DNA from 2 places in the Delftia sp. UME58 genome. Region 2 is predicted to be linked to the other one. Evidence: predicted binding sites of a transcription regulator. Region 2 holds the regulator's gene; the other holds the start of a gene.
The links. Region 2 encodes NrdR, which represses ribonucleotide reductase genes. Its sites were predicted from a motif close to CACNANATNTNGTG; they were not measured.
Positions count from the first base shown of each region.

Region 1: A9976_RS06955 (ribonucleoside-diphosphate reductase subunit alpha) is a predicted target of NrdR. The motif match lies at 1,452-1,465, and genes of this name have one in related genera.

Region 1 is NZ_LZZV01000017.1:97,267-106,347, reverse strand. It holds gene A9976_RS06965 (sigma-54 dependent transcriptional regulator) at 1-439, shown strand, start outside; gene ampD (1,6-anhydro-N-acetylmuramyl-L-alanine amidase AmpD) at 426-1,061, shown strand; gene A9976_RS06955 (ribonucleoside-diphosphate reductase subunit alpha) at 1,591-4,512, shown strand; gene A9976_RS06950 (ribonucleotide-diphosphate reductase subunit beta) at 4,719-5,810, shown strand; gene A9976_RS06945 (hypothetical protein) at 5,988-7,202, shown strand; gene A9976_RS06940 (carbohydrate kinase family protein) at 7,300-8,202, opposite strand; gene A9976_RS06935 (zinc-ribbon and DUF3426 domain-containing protein) at 8,238-9,081, opposite strand, start outside.
Region 2 is NZ_LZZV01000105.1:85,493-94,573, forward strand. It holds ZMP/ZTP riboswitch at 1-14, shown strand, start outside; gene glyA (serine hydroxymethyltransferase) at 49-1,296, shown strand; gene nrdR (transcriptional regulator NrdR) at 1,319-1,774, shown strand; gene aroC (chorismate synthase) at 1,843-2,940, opposite strand; gene A9976_RS27240 (helix-turn-helix domain-containing protein) at 3,141-3,626, shown strand; gene A9976_RS31230 (AraC family transcriptional regulator) at 3,807-4,718, shown strand; gene A9976_RS27250 (tripartite tricarboxylate transporter substrate binding protein) at 4,699-5,664, opposite strand; gene A9976_RS27255 (amidase) at 5,742-7,268, opposite strand; gene A9976_RS27260 (CBS domain-containing protein) at 7,468-7,920, opposite strand; gene A9976_RS27265 (O-acetylhomoserine aminocarboxypropyltransferase) at 8,027-9,081, shown strand, end outside.

The DNA.
Region 1 (9,081 bases), on a different contig from region 2:
AGTGGAGCAGATCGCCCGCCTGCCCCTGCCCGGCAATGTGCGTGAACTGGAGAACCTGCTGCACCGCGCCATCACGCTGGGCGAGGACGGACCGCTGCGCATAGATCCCGAGATGCAGCTGCCCTGCGGCACGCCGCCAGCCCCGCCTGCATCCGCCTCGCCCTCTCCCTCACCCTCGCGCCCCCTGCCGCAAGGCAGCCCGCCATCGCCAGAGCCATCCGATGCCGACCTGCCCCGCGACCTGCAGGCCTGGCTGGACGAGCGCGAGCGCGGCATCCTGGTGCAGGCGCTGCAGGAAAACGGCTTCAACCGCACGGCCACGGCCGCGCGGCTGGGCCTGAGCCTGCGCCAGATCCGTTACCGCATCGACCGGCTGAACATCGCCCTGCCCGGCGATGCCAGCGCCGAGGCGGACGGAGGCAGCCATGGAGAGTCCTGATCCGCAGGCACAAGCCACCCAGGCCCCGGCCTGGACCTGGCAAGGCGGCTGGCTGCAGCAGGCCCGCCACCTGCCCTCGCCCAACTTTGGCGAGCGCCCGGCCCAGGCGCTGGTCGATCTGGTCGTCGTGCACTCCATCAGCCTGCCACCCGGCGAGTACGGCACGGGCGCGGTCCAGCAACTGTTCACCAACCAGCTCGACTGGGACGCCCATCCTTATTACCAGGGCATACGCGGCCTGGAGGTGTCGGCGCATTTCTTCATCACGCGCCAGGGCGAGGTCTGGCAGTTTGTGGACTGCGATGCGCGCGCCTGGCATGCCGGCGCTTCCCGCTGGCGGGGCCGCGACCGCTGCAACGACGACTCCATCGGCATAGAACTGGAAGGCCTGGAGGGCCTGCGGTTCGAGGCGGCCCAGTACGCGGCGCTCGATGCCCTGTGCAACGCCATCGCGGCGCGCTACCCCGTGGCCCATCTCGCAGGCCATGAGCACATCGCGCCGGGCCGCAAATGCGATCCGGGCCCCGGCTTCGACTGGCAGCGGTTGCGCAGGCTGCTGGCCCATCACCATGCCACGGCGAACTGGCAACTGCCGCCAGGCGCGGGCCAGCCCGACACGTAAGCACACACCCTCATCGCAGGCACCGCCAGGTCTTGCAGCCAATGCCGCTTGTCCACAGGCAGAGGACAAACGGTCTGTCAATCCAGAAAGCAACCGATGTGGCGCGCCAGGCGCACGCAGCGGGTGGCTGATCATTTTTTACAAATTCACGCATGTGGCGCAGCCCCACTGTCCATGGGGCTTTCAGCGGTCCGACCGGCGCCGGGTCAAGGCTGCTGCGGCTCGCGACGGGCCATCGCCCGCAAGCCACCGCGCAGCGGGCATCTGCTGCTATTGGCTTGTATGTCGCGCACCCGTTTGGCGCAGCGCAAACAGCGGTTTTCCGGCTGTAAGTACCCCGTGTACATGAGACGGCGATACACTACAGGTAGTGCTCCAAAGCACGCTGGACACCATATCTAGTGTTCACAAGCTGTGAACACCCTGTGAAAACGGTGTGCACATCCGACCCCGATTCCATCTCCCAGCAAGCCTGCCCCAAGTGCAGGCCCGCGTCTGTTCTATCCACAAACACCCGTTGAGGAAACTCATGCAAGAAGCACTGAATTCTTTGGCTCCCGCTGCGCACGGTGATGCTGCCAATCCTTCCTCCGCCCATCACCTGTCCGTGCAGGACGGCTACCAGATCATCCGCCGCAGCGGCGATGTGGTGCCCTTCACGCCACAAAAGATCGCCGTCGCGCTGACCAAGGCCTTCCTGGCCGTGCGCGGCGCCCAGGGTGCGGCCTCCGCCAGCGTGCGCGAGACCGTGGACGAGCTGACCCAGGCCGTGGTTCGCGCACTGCTGCGCTCGCGTCCGGGCGGCGGCACCTTCCATATTGAAGACGTGCAGGACCAGGTCGAGCTGGGCCTGATGCGCGGCGGCCATCACGACGTGGCGCGCGCCTACGTGCTGTACCGCGACCGCCGCAACCAGGAACGTGCCGAGCAAAAGAAGGCCGCCGAGGCCGCAGCGGCTGCCGCCGCCGCACCGGCGCCCGTGCTGCATGTGACCGACAACGGCCAGCGCGTGCCGCTGGACCAGGCCCGCCTGCTGGCGCTGATCGAGGCGTCCTGCCGCAACCTCAACGCCGATATCCAGGCCGCCCCCATCGTCGCCGAGACGCTGCGCAACCTGTACGACGGCGTGCCGATCGAAGAAGTCTTCAAGGCCTCCATCCTGGCCGCTCGCACGCTGATCGAGAAGGACCCCGACTACACCTACGTCACCGCCCGCCTGCTGCTGCACACGATCGTGCGCGAGGTCATGGGCCGTGACGTGCAGCCGGCCGATATCCAGGCCGCCTACGCCGAGTATTTCCCCGGCTTCATCCAGAAGGGCGTGGACAACGAGCTGCTCAACCCCGAGCTGCTGAACTACGACCTGCCCCGCCTGGCTGCCGCCATCAAGGCCGAGCGCGACGAGCAGTTCGACTACCTGGGCCTGCAGACCCTGTACGACCGCTACTTCCTGCACGTGCGCAAGACGCGCATCGAGCTGCCCCAGTCCTTCTTCATGCGCGTGGCCATGGGCCTGGCGCTGCAGGAAGAGGACCGCAACGCGCGCGCCATCGAGTTCTACGAGCTGCTGTCGTCCTTCGACTTCATGAGCAGCACGCCCACGCTGTTCAACAGCGGCACGCTGCGCTCGCAGCTGTCTTCCTGCTACCTGACCACGGTGCCCGACGATCTGGACGGCATCTACGAGTCCATCAAGGAAAACGCCCTGCTGTCCAAGTTCGCCGGCGGCCTGGGCAACGACTGGACGCGCGTGCGCGCCCTGGGTTCGCGCATCAAGGGCACGAACGGCGAGTCGCAGGGCGTGGTGCCCTTCCTCAAGGTGGTCAACGACACGGCCGTGGCCGTGAACCAGGGCGGCAAGCGCAAGGGCGCCGTCTGCACCTACCTGGAGACCTGGCACCTGGACATCGAGGAATTCCTCGAACTGCGCAAGAACACCGGCGACGACCGCCGCCGCACGCACGACATGAACACGGCGAACTGGATTCCCGACCTGTTCATGAAGCGCGTCATGGAAAAGGGCCACTGGACCCTGTTCTCGCCCTCCGATGTCGGCGACCTGCACGACCTCTTCGGCGCCGCCTTCGAGCACGCCTACAAGGCCTACGAAACCAAGGCCGACAACGGCGAACTCAAGCTGTTCAAGCGCATCCCGGCCATGGACCTGTGGCGCAAGATGCTGTCCATGCTGTTCGAGACCGGCCACCCCTGGGTCACCTTCAAGGACCCCTGCAACGTGCGCTCGCCCCAGCAGCACGCCGGCGTGGTGCACTCGTCCAACCTGTGCACCGAGATCACGCTGAACACCAGCGACACCGAGACTGCCGTCTGCAACCTGGGCTCGGTCAACCTGGCGCGCCACATCGTCGATGGCGCCATCGACCACGGCAAGCTGCGCAAGACCATCACCACGGCCATGCGCATGCTGGACAACGTGATCGACATCAACTACTACGCCGTGCAGAAGGCCAAGGACTCCAACCTGCGCCACCGCCCCGTGGGCCTGGGCCTGATGGGCTTCCAGGATGCACTCTATGAAATGCGCATCGCCTACGCCAGCGACGCGGCCGTGGAGTTCGCCGACCAGTCGATGGAAGCCATCTGCTACTACGCCTACTGGGCCTCCACCGAGCTGGCCAAGGAACGCGGCCAGTACTCCAGCTACAAGGGCTCGCTGTGGGACCAGGGCATCCTGCCGCTGGACACGCTGAACCTGCTGGAGAAGGCACGCGGCGGCTATGTGGAAGTGGACCGCTCCTCGCGCCTGGACTGGGATGCGCTGCGCGCCAAGATCGGCCAGCACGGCATGCGCAACTCCAACTGCGTGGCCATCGCGCCCACGGCCACCATCTCCAACATTGTCGGCGTCGATGCCTCCATCGAGCCCTCGTTCGGCAACCTGTCGGTCAAGTCCAACCTGTCCGGCGAGTTCACCGTCATCAACCAGTACCTGGTGCGTGACCTGAAGCGCCTGGGCCTGTGGGACGACGTGATGGTCATGGACCTCAAGCACTTCGACGGCTCGCTGCGCCCCATCGACCGCGTGCCCCAGGACGTCAAGAGCCTGTACGCCACCGCCTTCGAGGTCGAGCCCACCTGGCTGGTCGAGGCCGCCGCGCGCCGCCAGAAGTGGATCGACCAGGCCCAGAGCCTGAACATCTACATGGCCGGTGCATCGGGCAAGAAGCTGGACGACACCTACAAGCTGGCCTGGCTGCGCGGTCTGAAGACCACCTACTACCTGCGCACCACCAGCGCCACCAACATCGAGAAGTCCACGGTGCAAAGCCGCGTGCTCAACGCCGTGCCCTCGGCCGCCGCCGCACAGCCTGCCGCCGTGAACACCTCCAGCGCCCTGGAAGCCGCGGCAGCCGCCGCACGCGCCCAGGCACCGGCGACGGACATCAAGTTCTGCGCCATCGACGATCCCGGCTGCGAAGCCTGCCAGTAAGCCGCGCAGCGCGGGGCCTCGCCACGGCGCAGGCCCCGCGCCCTGCCCGCCAGCCAGCGCCATGCGCAGGATCTTCGCCATGGACCTTGGGCCTGCTCAACACGCCAGGCCACCCATGGTCCTACATTGACCGGAGCAGAAAGAGAGGACTCTTTCGCACCGAATGAACTGAACATATGCCCCAGGGCATGCCGGAGAAAATTGCAATGCTGACCTTTGACGACGACGCCACCCTCTCGAACACGCCCAGCGGCGCGGAGGCTGCGCCCAGCACCACACACAAGCGCGTGAATGCCGCCGACAAGCGCATCATCAACGCCAAGACCGACGTCAATCAGCTGGTGCCGTTCAAGTACAAGTGGGCCTGGGAAAAGTACCTAGCCACCTGCGCCAACCACTGGATGCCGCAGGAAGTGAACATGAACCGCGACATCGCCCTGTGGAAGGACCCCAACGGCCTGACCGAGGACGAGCGCCGCATCATCAAGCGCAACCTGGGCTTCTTCGTGACGGCCGATTCGCTGGCCGCCAACAACATCGTGCTGGGCACCTACCGCCACATCACGGCGCCCGAATGCCGCCAGTTCCTGCTGCGCCAGGCCTTCGAGGAAGCCATCCACACCCACGCCTACCAGTACATCGTGGAGTCGCTGGGCCTGGATGAGGGCGAGATCTTCAACGCCTATCTCGAAGTCCCCTCCATCCGCGACAAGGACGAATTCCTGATCCCCTTCATCGAAGCGATCATGGATCCCGCCTTCAAGACCGGCACCTTCGAGACCGACCAGACCCTGCTCAAGTCGCTGATCGTTTTCGCCTGCCTGATGGAGGGCCTGTTCTTCTACGTGGGCTTCACGCAGATCCTTGCGCTGGGTCGCCAAAACAAGATGACCGGCGCCGCCGAGCAGTACCAGTACATCCTGCGCGACGAGTCCATGCACTGCAACTTCGGCATCGACCTGATCAACCAGCTCAAGCTCGAAAATCCACAGCTGTGGACACCCGAATTCAAGGAAGAAATCACGGCGCTTTTCGTCAAGGCCGTCGAGCTGGAATACCGCTACGCAGAGGACACCATGCCGCGCGGCGTGCTCGGAATGAACGCATCGATGTTCAAGGGCTACCTGCGCTACATCGCCAACCGCCGCGCCACGCAGATCGGCCTTGAGGCCCTGTTCCCCAACGAGGAAAACCCGTTCCCCTGGATGAGCGAGATGATCGATTTGAAGAAGGAACGTAACTTCTTTGAGACACGCGTCATCGAGTATCAAACCGGAGGCGCACTTTCCTGGGATTAATCGCTTCTCTGCAGGCACAATGCGAACCATGACGCGCTTCACGCTTTTGCAATACCGATGGTGTTGCGGCGTGGGGCGTCTCCGTGTTCATTGCGATGCGTCACTCCACATCGCTTTGGATCGCTTCGGAGCCCCGTACCCCGAAGTGTTTTGTGCAAATCAACGAAGGAGAAGATGATGGCAACTGCGAAGAAGACGGCCTCCACCAAGGCCCCCACCGACAAGAAAACCACTGCCAAAAAGGCGGCTGCTCCCAAGGCTGAAACCGTGAAGAAAACCACGGCCACTGCCAAGGCAGCACCCGTCAAGAAGGCTGCTGCACCTGCTGTGAAGAAGGCTGCAGCTCCTGCTGCCAAGAAGGCCGCTGCACCTGCTGCAAAGAAGGCTGCCGCTCCTGCCAAGAAGGCTGCTGCTCCTGCTGCGAAGAAGGCTGCTGCTCCCGCCAAGAAGGCTGCTGCTCCTGCTGCAAAGAAGGCTGCCGCTCCTGCCAAGAAGGCTGCTGCTCCTGCTGCGAAGAAGGCTGCCGCTCCCGCCAAGAAGGCTGCTGCTCCTGCTGCGAAGAAGGCTGCCGCTCCCGCCAAGAAGGCTGCTGCTCCTGCTGCAAAGAAGGCCGCTGCTCCCGCCAAGAAGGCTGCTGCTCCTGCTGCAAAGAAGGCTGCCGCTCCTGCCAAGAAGGCTGCTGCTCCTGCTGCAAAGAAGGCCGCTGCTCCCGCCAAGAAGGCTGCTGCTCCTGCTGCAAAGAAGGCTGCCGCTCCTGCCAAGAAGGCTGCTGCTCCTGCCGCAAAGAAGGCCGCTGCTCCCGCCAAGAAGGCTGCTGCTCCTGCTGCCAAGAAGGCTGCCGCTCCCGCCAAGAAGGCTGCTGCTCCTGCTGCAAAGAAGGCTGCCGCTCCTGCCAAGAAGGCTGCTGCACCTGCCGCAAAGAAGGCCGCTGCTCCTGCCAAGAAGGCTGCTGCTCCTGCTGCCAAGAAGGCTGCCGCTCCCGCCAAGAAGGCTGCTGCTCCTGCCGCGAAGAAGGCCGCTGCTCCCGCCAAGAAGGCTGCTGCTCCTGCTGCCAAGAAGGCCGCCGCTCCTGCTGCCACAAAGGCTGCTGCACCTGCTGCACCTGCCGCGAAGAAGGCCGCTGCTCCCGCCAAGAAGGCTGCCGCTCCTGCTGCTGCCAAGAAGCCCGCTGCAGCTGCCAAGCCTGCCGCAGCGCCCGCCAAGGCCGCAGCAGCTCCTGCCGCTCCCGCCAAGAAGGCTGCAGCCCCGAAGAAGGCCGCTGCCCCCAAGAAGGCCGCAGCAGCTCCCGCCGCTGCCGCGCCTGCAGCTCCCGCTGCCGCACCCGCGCCCATCGCGCAAACCCGCCTGGCTCCCCAAGCCGCATGGCCCTTCCCCACAGGCAACAAGCCCTGAGACTTTTCCGGTCTCAAAGCAAAAAGCCCGGCTCTTTGGAGTCGGGCTTTTTTCATTGTGAAGACGGCGGCTGCGCCGCCGCCTGGCGATCCCGGCTTCAGGGCTGGGCGAAGTCCAGCACGTAGTTCTGCGGGCCACGGCTGGCAATCTTGAGCGCGCCCAGGCGGTTGCCCAGTTCGGCGCAACGCACCAGGTCCCAGCCACGCTCCAGGCCGAACAGCATGGCGCCACGCCATGCGTCGCCACATCCCGTGGGATCGACCACGGCGGCGGGCTGCACCGGCGCCACCAGGGTCTTGGCGCCTTGCACCCAGACCTCGCAGCCCTCTGCCCCCAGCGTCACCACCAGGCCTTGCACCTGTCCGGAAATCTGCTCCAGGCTCCAGCCCGTGCGCTCGCTGAGCATGCGGGCCTCGTAGTCGTTCACGGCCACCCAGTCAGCCTGCTCGATGAAGCTGCGCAGCTCCTGTCCATCGAACATGGGCAGGCCCTGGCCTGGATCGAACACAAAGGGAATGCCGGCCGCCTTGAACTGCTGGGCATGCTCGAGCATGGCCTGGCGGCCATCGGGTGCAATGATGCCCACGCGCACCTGCTCCTTGAGCTCTGGCGTGATGCGGTTGCCGTGGGCCTGCATCATGGCGCCCGGGTGGAAGGCCGTGATCTGGTTGTTGTCACGGTCCGTCATGATCATGCACTGGGCCGTGTGCGTGTCCTGCAGCTGGCCGATGTGCGCGGTCTGCACGCCCAGTTCGTCGAGGCGCTGCACATAGTCGGCGCCGTCGCTGCCCACCATGGCCATGGGCCAGGCATCGCCGCCCAGCAAGCGCAGGGCGTAGGCGATGTTGCCCGCGCAGCCGCCGAAATCGCGGCGCAGCGTGGGCACCAGGAAGGACACATTGAGGATGTGCAACTGGTCAGGCAGGATCTGGTCTGCAAACCTTCCCTCGAAGGTCATGATGTTGTCGAACGCAAGCGATCCGCAGATGAGAGCGGCCATGGTGTGTCTCGGCTTTCTTGAAAAGTCAGGGGGATTCAGGGATAAAAAACCAGGGCGCGATAGCCGGCCACGGCCGCCTCCAGGCCTTGCACTTCGACCGGGGCCGTCACGCTCCACTCGCCACGGCCCTCGATCTGCGCGGGCGCGCCGAACTGGTCAAGCCGGATCACGCGCCGCAGCAGCAGCTTGTCCTGGGCATCGGTGAGCGTGAGTTCGACAGCGGGCATGGCCACGGGGAAGTCGGAACGGTTCTCCAGGCTCAGGCTCCACTGGTACTGGCCGCTGCGCGGCAGCTGCCGAAAGCCCGAACTGCCGATCACCACATCGCCGATCTGGCGGCGCGGCTGCAGCTCGCAGCCCGCCATGGCGCACAGGGCCTGCAGCGTGGGCGCCAGCGAAGGATGCTGCACGGCCAGCGCATCACGCTGGCCCCACATCACCTGGCCTGCCAATGCGCCCGCGCCCAGCAGGCTGCCCAGCACCAGGGCCACGCGCACGGCAGGCCGGCGCCAGAAGGCCTTGCGGCGCGCCTGGCGCACAAAGCCGGGCTCGGCCTCGGGCAGCGCGGCCGCAGCCTCACCGCTGCCCTCGCCATCGCTGTCGGGCCAGCGGGAGAACTCCGGCGAAGGCACGGAGGCCTGCGCCTGCGACTCCGATTCCGATTCCCGCAGCAGGCCGGTCGGCACGGACGGCGCAGGCGCATCGGACGACTTGTCGGATGGCTTATCAGATGGCTTATGGGGCCGTGTGAACGGCGCGCCTTCCTCATCCTTTGCCGGTGCGGGCACAGGAGCCGCAGTGCCAGGCTCGGGTCCGAGCAGGCCGTCAACGGCCTGCTCGGCCTGGGCGGCGGGCGGGGACTTCGGCGCTGCCCGGGAC
Region 2 (9,081 bases):
CCTGGGCAGCCCTTGGCCTCAAGGGAATTTCAAGTTCACAGGACTGCCATGTTTCAACGCACCAATACCGTCGAGAAGGTCGACGCCGAAGTCTTTGCCGCCATCCAGGCCGAGAACCTGCGTCAACAAGAACATATCGAGCTGATCGCCAGCGAGAACTATTGCTCGCCTGCCGTCATGGAAGCCCAGGGCTCCCAGCTCACCAACAAGTACGCCGAAGGCTATCCGGGCAAGCGCTACTACGGCGGCTGCGAGAACGTCGATGTGGTCGAGCAGCTCGCCATCGACCGCGTCAAGAAGCTGTTCGGCGCCGAGGCCGCCAACGTGCAGCCCAACTCCGGCTCGCAGGCCAACCAGGCCGTGCTGATGGCCTTTGCCAAGCCCGGCGACACCATCATGGGCATGAGCCTGGCCGAAGGCGGTCACCTGACGCACGGCATGCCGCTGAACATGTCGGGCAAGTGGTTCAACGTGGTCTCCTACGGCCTGAATGCCGAAGAAGCCATCGACTACGACAAGATGGAAGCGCTGGCGCGCGAGCACAAGCCCCGCATCATCGTGGCCGGCGCATCGGCCTACGCCCTGGCCATCGACTTCGAGCGCTTCGCCAAGATCGCCCGGGAAGTCGGCGCCATCTTCTGGGTGGACATGGCCCACTATGCCGGCCTGATCGCCGCAGGCGTGTACCCCAACCCCGTGCCCCACGCCGACGTGGTCACCACCACCACGCACAAGAGCCTGCGCGGCCCGCGCGGCGGCGTGATCCTGATGAAGGCCGAGCATGAGAAGGCCATCAACAGCGCCATCTTCCCCGGCCTGCAAGGCGGCCCGCTGATGCATGTCATCGCCGGCAAGGCCGTGGCCTTCAAGGAAGCGCTGTCACCCGAGTTCAAGACCTACCAGGAACAGGTTGTGAAGAACGCCAAGGTTGTCGCGGAAACGCTGACGGCACGCGGTCTGCGCATCGTCTCCGGCCGCACGGAAAGCCACGTCATGCTGGTGGACCTGCGCGCCAAGGGCATCACCGGCAAGGCGGCCGAAGCCGCGCTGGGTGCCGCCCACATGACGATCAACAAGAACTCCATCCCCAACGATCCCGAAAAGCCGATGGTGACCAGCGGCATCCGCGTGGGCACGCCCGCCATGACCACGCGCGGCTTCAAGGAAGAGGAAGCCCGCCTGACAGCCAACCTGCTGGCCGACGTGCTGGAGAACCCCGCCGACGAGGCCAACCTGGCCCGCGTGCGCGCCCAGGTGGCCGAGCTGACGGCCCGCTTCCCGGTCTACGGCGCCTGAGTTGCACGCATAGAGGCCTGCCATGAAGTGCCCGTTCTGCAGCCATCCGGACACCCAGGTCGTGGAGACCCGTGAGGCCGAGGATGGGGGCTTCATCCGCCGCCGCCGCCAGTGCGGCGGCTGCGACAAGCGCTTCACCACCTACGAGCGGCCCGAGGTCAGCTTTCCCGCCATCGTCAAGAAGGACGGGCGGCGCATCGAGTACGAGCGCGCCAAGCTGCTGGGCTCGTTCAAGATCGCGCTGCGCAAGCGCCCCGTGAGCACTGAGCAGATCGATGCCGCGATCGAGCGCATCGAGGAGCGGCTGCGCAACCTGGGCGAGCGCGAAGTGCTCTCCAGCCGCCTGGGCGAGATGGTGATGCGCGAGCTCAAGCTGCTCGACAAGGTCGGCTACATCCGCTACGCCAGCGTCTACCGCAGCTTCGAGGATGTGGACGATTTCAAGAACGTCATGGATGAGGTGCGCAATCCCGGCTGATCAGGCCGGCAGGACGCAAGAAAGCCGCCCTTGGGCGGCTTTTTCTTTGGTGGCCTGGCAGTGTGCTTTCAGGGCGCGGCGGCAGGGATGGGAGCCAGGCCCGAATCCACGTCACCGCACTGGGCACGGTGGCGCAGCGCATGGTCCATCACCACCAGGGCCAGCAGCGCCTCGGCGATGGGCGCTGCGCGGATGCCGACGCAGGGGTCGTGGCGGCCCTTGGTGATGACCTCGGTGCTCTGGCCCTGCACGTCGATGGATTCGCGCGGCGTGATGATGGAACTGGTGGGCTTGATGCCTATGCGCACTTCCAGGTCCTGGCCCGTGCTGATGCCGCCGACGATGCCGCCGGCGTTGTTGCTGCGAAAGCCTTCGGGGCTCAGAGAGTCGCCGTGCGTGGTGCCGCGCTGGACCACGCTGTCGAAACCGGCACCGATCTCCACGGCCTTGACCGCGTTCAGGCCCATCATGGCGTAGGCAATGTCGGCATCCAGGCGGTCATACAGCGGCTGACCCAGGCCCACCGGCATGCCGGTGGCCTGCACGCGCAGCGCGGCGCCGCAGGAGTCGCCCGACTTGCGCAGCGCGTCCATGTACTCCTCGTAGCGGGTCACATCGGCCACCGGCGCGAAGAACGGGTTGTTGGGGACATGCTCCCAGCCCTCGAAGGGCAGGGACAACTCGCCCACCTGGGTCATGCAGGCGCGGAACTCGGTGCCGAACTTTTCCTTGAGCCACTTCCTGGCCACGGCACCGGCGGCCACCGTGGGGGCCGTCAGCCGTGCCGAGGAACGGCCGCCGCCGCGCGGATCACGGATGCCGTATTTCTGGAAGTAGGCGTAGTCGGCATGGCCGGGACGAAAGCTCTGCGCAATGTTGGAGTAGTCCTTGCTGCGCTGGTCGGTATTGCGGATCAGCAGCGCGATCGGCGTGCCCGTGGTGCGGCCTTCGTAGACGCCCGAGAGGATTTCCACCGCATCGGGCTCGTTGCGCTGCGTCACGAACTTGCTGGTGCCGGGGCGGCGGCGATCCAGGTCTTGCTGGATGTCCGCTTCGCTCAGCGCCATGCCGGGCGGACAGCCATCGATGACGCAGCCTATGGCCGGGCCATGCGACTCGCCGAAGTTGGTGACAGTGAATAGGGTGCCGAAGGTGTTGCCGCTCATAGGCCAACGATTATGCCCGGGCAGCCCGCAAACGCCGCCCCCGCTGCGGCGGTGCATTGCGCAGGCAGCCATCGCCCAGCGAGACGCAATATGGCTATCGGATTGCATACATTCATAGTTAAAATTGCAAATCACCCTTTTTCCAACCGCCTGCGGATCATCACACAGGCACCAGCCGCAAATTGCGGGAGGTTCGTGAAATGCAGGCCTCTTCCGACTCGACCCAAAGCCAGGACCGCAAGGATTCTGGGAGCAAATTACCCTTTCCATCGGCAAGCCTTCAGCAGGATGCCGAGGAGCAGGACCTCAGGCCCGTGCTGCTGAACACGCTGCTGACCTCGTCCAGCCCTGCTGAGTTCAGAACCCGCAACCGGCTTGCCCAGGCCAAGCAATACATGCGAGCCCGACTCGATGATCCTGAGCTCAAGCCCTCGCAGGCAGCTCAGGGTCTGGACATGTCGCTGCGCAGCCTAGCGCGACTGTTTGCCACTGAAGGACTGACCCCGAGCCGTTGGCTCTGGAACGAGCGACTGGCCCAGGCCCATCTGCTGCTTCAAGCAGACAACGCGAGGCGCGTGACCGATGTGGCGCTGGCCTGCGGCTTCACCAGCTTCTCGCACTTCAGCCGTGTCTTCAGGCAGGCCTATGACATGCCGCCCAGCGCCCTGCTGAAACCCCGGCGCTGAACCTCTAGTCATTTCTGGCCACGGCGCACGCTTGGAAGCCTGGCGGCACCCTATCGCCCGCCGAAAAGACCGGGCTGTCCGATCACAAATTTCCATGGGCAAAAATCCGCCTGCCAGCCTGAGTGGGTCCTGCTGAGTACTTTCGAAGGTGCCCGCTCCCTATCCGGGAGGCATTCTCCAATGCAGGTTCATTTCGATTCATCGCGCCACAGCGATCAGGGCAACTTCGCAAGCTACAGTCGCCTGACCGACCTTCTGATGTACCCGGCTCTGCGCAGCAGCCAACCGGCAGCCCTGGACACGCCTTTGCGCCTGGCCAGCCAGGATCTTGGGGGGTTGCTGATGCTGCAATTGACACGCCCGCCAGGAACCAGCGCGCGCAGCATGCGCCACGAGCCGGCGGATGCAATGTTTCTTTCCGTGCTGGAGGCCGGACCGGTGATCCTGGATACGGCCAACCAGTGCCTTGTTCAGAACACGGGCGACATCGTGCTCTGGAATGCCGACCAGCGGCATGAATGGCGCTATGAACAGGGCATGTCCAGTACCTGCGTGCGCCTTCCCCGTTCCTGGCTGAGCCGGATGGTTCCGGACCTTCCGGCCAGCCGCTTGCTGCCCGCAGGTGGCCCAGCGACCGGCCTGCTGGCTTGCATGGTCCGCCAACTCGCCGCCCTGCCCTCACCGCACGGCACCAAGGCGGGTGCGCATCTGCGCTCGTCGCTGCTGCATGTGCTGTTCGCCACGCTCAGCAGTGGGCCTTGTGCCGAGCCAAGCCGGCTAGCCGATGCCAAGCAGTACATGCGGGCGCGCCTTGACGACACGGAGCTGACGCTGCAGCAGGTGGCAAGCAGCCTGGGCATATCCCTGCGCAGCCTGGCACGCCTGTTCGCAGACGAAGGCTCCACACCCAGCCGCTGGCTCTGGAGCGAGCGGGTGGACCAGGCGCACCGCCTGCTCGAGTCAGGCGAGGCACAGCGTGTGACCGATGCGGCGTTGGCCTGCGGCTTCACGAGCTTTTCGCACTTCAGCCGCGCGTTCCGTCAGGCCCATGGCGTGCCGCCCAGCGCGGTGCTCAATCGAGCCGGAGGTTGATGGCCCTGACAATGCCGCCGTACAGCTCCCGGTCGGCACGGATGCGCTGGGCGAAGGCCTGCGGAGTGCTTGCCTTGACGGCAATGCTCAGCTCATCCAGCCGGCTCTTGACCGCAGGGGTCGCCAGAGCAGCCTCCATAGCGCCATGCAGCCTGTCGATGATGGCGGCCGGCGTTCCTGCGGGCGCAAGATAGCCGAACCACACATCTATCTTGATGCCCGGCACGCCGGCCTCGGTCCAGGTGGGCACATCGGGAAAGTGGGGCGAGCGCTCTGCGCCCGCTGTCGCAATGCACCGCATCTTGCCGCCGCGCACATGGGGCATGGCATCGGGACCGGTGAGCATCCCGAAGTCCAGTTCGCCGGACATGATGGCGACGGACATGGGGGCGGCGCCCTTGTAGGGGATATGGCTGAAGTGCGTGCCTGCATCGCGGTTGAACAGCTCGCCCAGAATATGCGATATGCCGCCGGGCCCCGTGGAGCCGAAGTTGGCGGGCTTGCCGGACTTGCCCATGGCGATCAGGTCGGCCGGTTTCTTCAGCGGCGAGTCCTTGCCCACGCAAAACAATACCGGCACCGTGGCCGCGATCATGATGGGCGCGAAATCCCTTTCCACGTCGTAGGACAGCTTGGAGAAGGCACTGGCCGCGATGGCATTGGGCCCCGGGTTGCCTACCAGCAGCGTGTATCCGTCGGGCCTGGCACGCGCCACCTGGGCAGAACCTATGGTGCCGGCAGCGCCCGGGCGGGCTTCCACCACGATGGGCTGGCCCAGGGAACGGCTCATCTGCTCGCCCAGCAGGCGCGACAGCACGTCGGTGCTGCCGCCGGCGGGGTAGGGATCGATGATGGTGATGCTGCGACGTGGAAAATCATTGGCTTGCGCGTGGGCCAGCAAAGAGGCGAGGGCCAGAATGATGGCGCCGGCGATGTACTTGTTCATGGGTCTCTCCCTTGCATCGATGCCAGCGGGTACGGTACGGACGATGCGGTGATCGGTGATCGGTGGTCGCATCCGCACTACAAGGCGCGCCAGTCCACGGACTGCTCATAGGCGTGGGCGATGCGGTAGATGACGGGTTCTGCAAAATGCGCAGCCACCAGCATCAAGCCCACCGGCAGTCCGTCGACACGTCCGCAGGGCAGCGACATGGCCGGGTGGCCTGTGACGTTGAATGGCAGGGTATTACCCACCATGCCGGCAGTCGCTTCCACGAAGTCCAGCGTCTCGGCCTGGCCCTCGGGCAGGCGCTGGGCCACTGACGGCGTGGTCGGCATCAGCAGCGCATCGAAGCGCTGCAGCAACGCGTCATAGGCGATGCGCAGCTTCTGGCCGAAGTTGATGGCCCGGGCGTAGTAACGGTGGCCGTTCATGCGCGTCAGGTGCGTGCCCGCGACCAGCGCGGCGCGGATGGTCAGGGGCAACCTGTCCAGCGCCTGGGCATGGCCCTCGCGGAAGCGCACCATGAGATCCTCGGGATAGCGGTCGTGGCGCCCCGTACCGAAGCCGCCGGCACCGAACACCGTGCGCAAGGAACCTTCCAGCAGGATGGGCCGACACACACCCGCAGCGCGCGCATGGACGGGCAGGGAAACAGACTCCACCACCGCGCCCAGCCGAGCCAGCTGCGCCGCCGCCCGGCGCACCTGCTGGTTGACCCCGGAATGGGCTCCCGGCATGGCCAGGCCCTCCTCCAGAACGGCGATGCGCATGCCGGCAATGGGCTGGCCCAGCGCCTCGGTGTAACGCTGCACGCGCACATTGCGCTGGCGCGGATCCACGCCATCATCGCCGGCAATCACCTCCAGCAACAGCGCGTTGTCGGCCACCGAGGCCGTCATGGGCCCCAGGTGGTCGATGGTGGGCTCCATCGGCAGTGCGCCGGTGTAGGGCACCAGGCCGAAGCTCGGCTTCATGCCGTAGATGCCGCACAGCGCGGCCGGCAGCCGGATGGAGCCGCCCTGGTCCCCGCCGATGGCCATGTCCACCAGGCCCGCCCCCACCAGGGCCCCGCAGCCCGATGAGGAGCCGCCCGCCGAATGGCCATGGCGGTGCGGGTTGTGAACGGGCCCGCTGGCGCTGGTGAAGCTGTTGGCCGACAGGCATAGGTTCTCGCAGACCGCCTTGCCCCTGATGCGCGCGCCGGCTGCCAGCAGCCGCGTGACCACCGTGGCATCGAAGGAGGGAACATAGCCATCGATGACAGCGTTACCGTTCATCATGGGCACGCCGGCCAGGAAGATGTTGTCCTTGAGCGCCACGCCGCGACCGCCCAGTACACCGGCCTGCGCCAGTGCATCCGTACTGACGATGTCCGTGCAGCGATACCAGGCGTTCAGTGGATCCTCGGCTGCATCGGGCTGCCGGGCTGCACGTATCCCTGTCGACGCGACAGCGTCGACAGGGATGGCATCGAGCAGCCGGTAGCAGGCAACCAGGGGTTGTGCGAGGCGGTCATAGGCATCCAGCGAAGCGCTGTCCACAGGCAGCGCGCACTGCAGGGCCGCTTCGCGCAATTGCAACAGAGAGGGTGGTTCGAGGGACAAGGGCACTCCTGGGTGGATGGACTGTGCCTTCAATGTAGAAGTCCATCGACGGCCGCGCCTGCCCCGGCCTGCCGGCCCGATTGCCTGTGCCTGCCATGCCTGCCAAGTGCAGGAAAAGCAAAAGGCCTCCGCCGCCTGCAGCGGCCGAGGCCTTGGTGTGTGGCCTGGATGGCCTGGAGCGCCAGAGGCGCTCTGTCATTCAGTCCGCGCCCTGACGCTCGCCCTCGGGCCAGTCGCGGATATAGGCCTTGAGCATGCGGTTCTCGAAGTTCTGGCTGTCCACCACGGCCTTGGCCACGTCGTACAGACTGATCACGCCCATGAGCATGCGCTTGTCCATCACCGGCATGTAGCGCGCATGGCGGTCCAGCATCATCCGGCGCACCTCATCCATGTCGGTTTCCATGGTGCAGGTCATGGGAGCGTCGTCCATGGCCGAGCGCACCAGCGTCTCGCCAACCCCGCCGTGCTTGACGAAGCCCTGGATCACTTCGCGGAAGGTCAGCATGCCGACCACGTCGCCATGCTCCATGACCACGAGGGAGCCGATATCGCGCTCCGACATCACCTGCACCGCGCTGGCCAGGCTTTCGTCCGGCGACACCGTGTAGAGGGTGTTGCCCTTGACGCGCAGGATGTCACTTACTTTCATGCCGTATCTCCAAAATTGTCTGTGTCGCCGTGGTTGCGGCAAGCCCGTGTCTGACGGGAAATATAGCCCACAATGCCCGCTTGCCTTGACAACCATGGAGACAGGAATGCCCGGCTACTCGGACCCCGGCTTTGACACCCTGGCGCTGCACGCGGGCGCCCAGCCCGACCCCGCCACCGGAGCGCGCGCGACGCCCATCCACCTCACGACCTCGTTCGTGTTCGAGTCCAGCGACCATGCGGCCTCGCTGTTCAACCTGGAGCGCCCCGGCCACGTCTACAGCCGCATCTCCAATCCCACGAACGCTGTGCTGGAGCAGCGGGTCTCGGCCCTGGAAGGCGGCGTGGGCGCCATCGCGGTGGCCAGCGGCCAGGCGGCGCTGCACCTGTCGGTGGCCACGCTCATGGGCGCGGGCAGCCATATCGTGGCCAGCACGGCGCTGTACGGTGGGTCGCAGAACCTGCTGCACTACACGCTGGCGCGCTTCGGCATAGAGACCACCTTCGTCAAGCCCGGCGACATCGACGGCTGGCGTGCCGCGGTGCGCCCCAACACCAAGCTGTTCTTCGGCGAGACGGTGGGCAACCCGGGCCTGGATGTGCTGGACATCCCCACCATCAGCGCCATTGCCCATGAAGCCGGCGTGCCGCTGCTGGTGGACTCCACGCTCACCTCGCCCTGGCTGATGAAGCCGCTGGAGCATGGCGCGGACATCGTCTACCACTCGGCCACCAAGTTCCTGTCGGGCCACGGCACCGTGGTCGGCGGCATCGTGGTGGACGGCGGCAGCTTCGACTGGGAAAAGTCGGGGCGCTTCCCCGAATTGACCCAGCCCTACGACGGCTTCCACAACATGGTGTTCAGCGAGGAAAGCAGCACCGGCGCCTTCCTGCTGCGCGCGCGGCGCGAAGGCCTGCGCGACTTCGGCGCCTGCATGAGCCCGCACACGGCCTGGCTGATCCTGCAGGGCATAGAGACGCTGCCGCTGCGCATGGAGCGCCACATCCGCAATACCGAGAAGGTCGTGCAATTCCTGGCCAGCCATCCGCTGGTGGGCCGCGTGGGCCACCCGCTGCTGGACACCCATCCCTCGCACCAGCTGGCAAAGAAGCTGCTGCCGCGCGGCGCGGGCTCGGTGTTCAGTTTCGACATCAAGGGCAA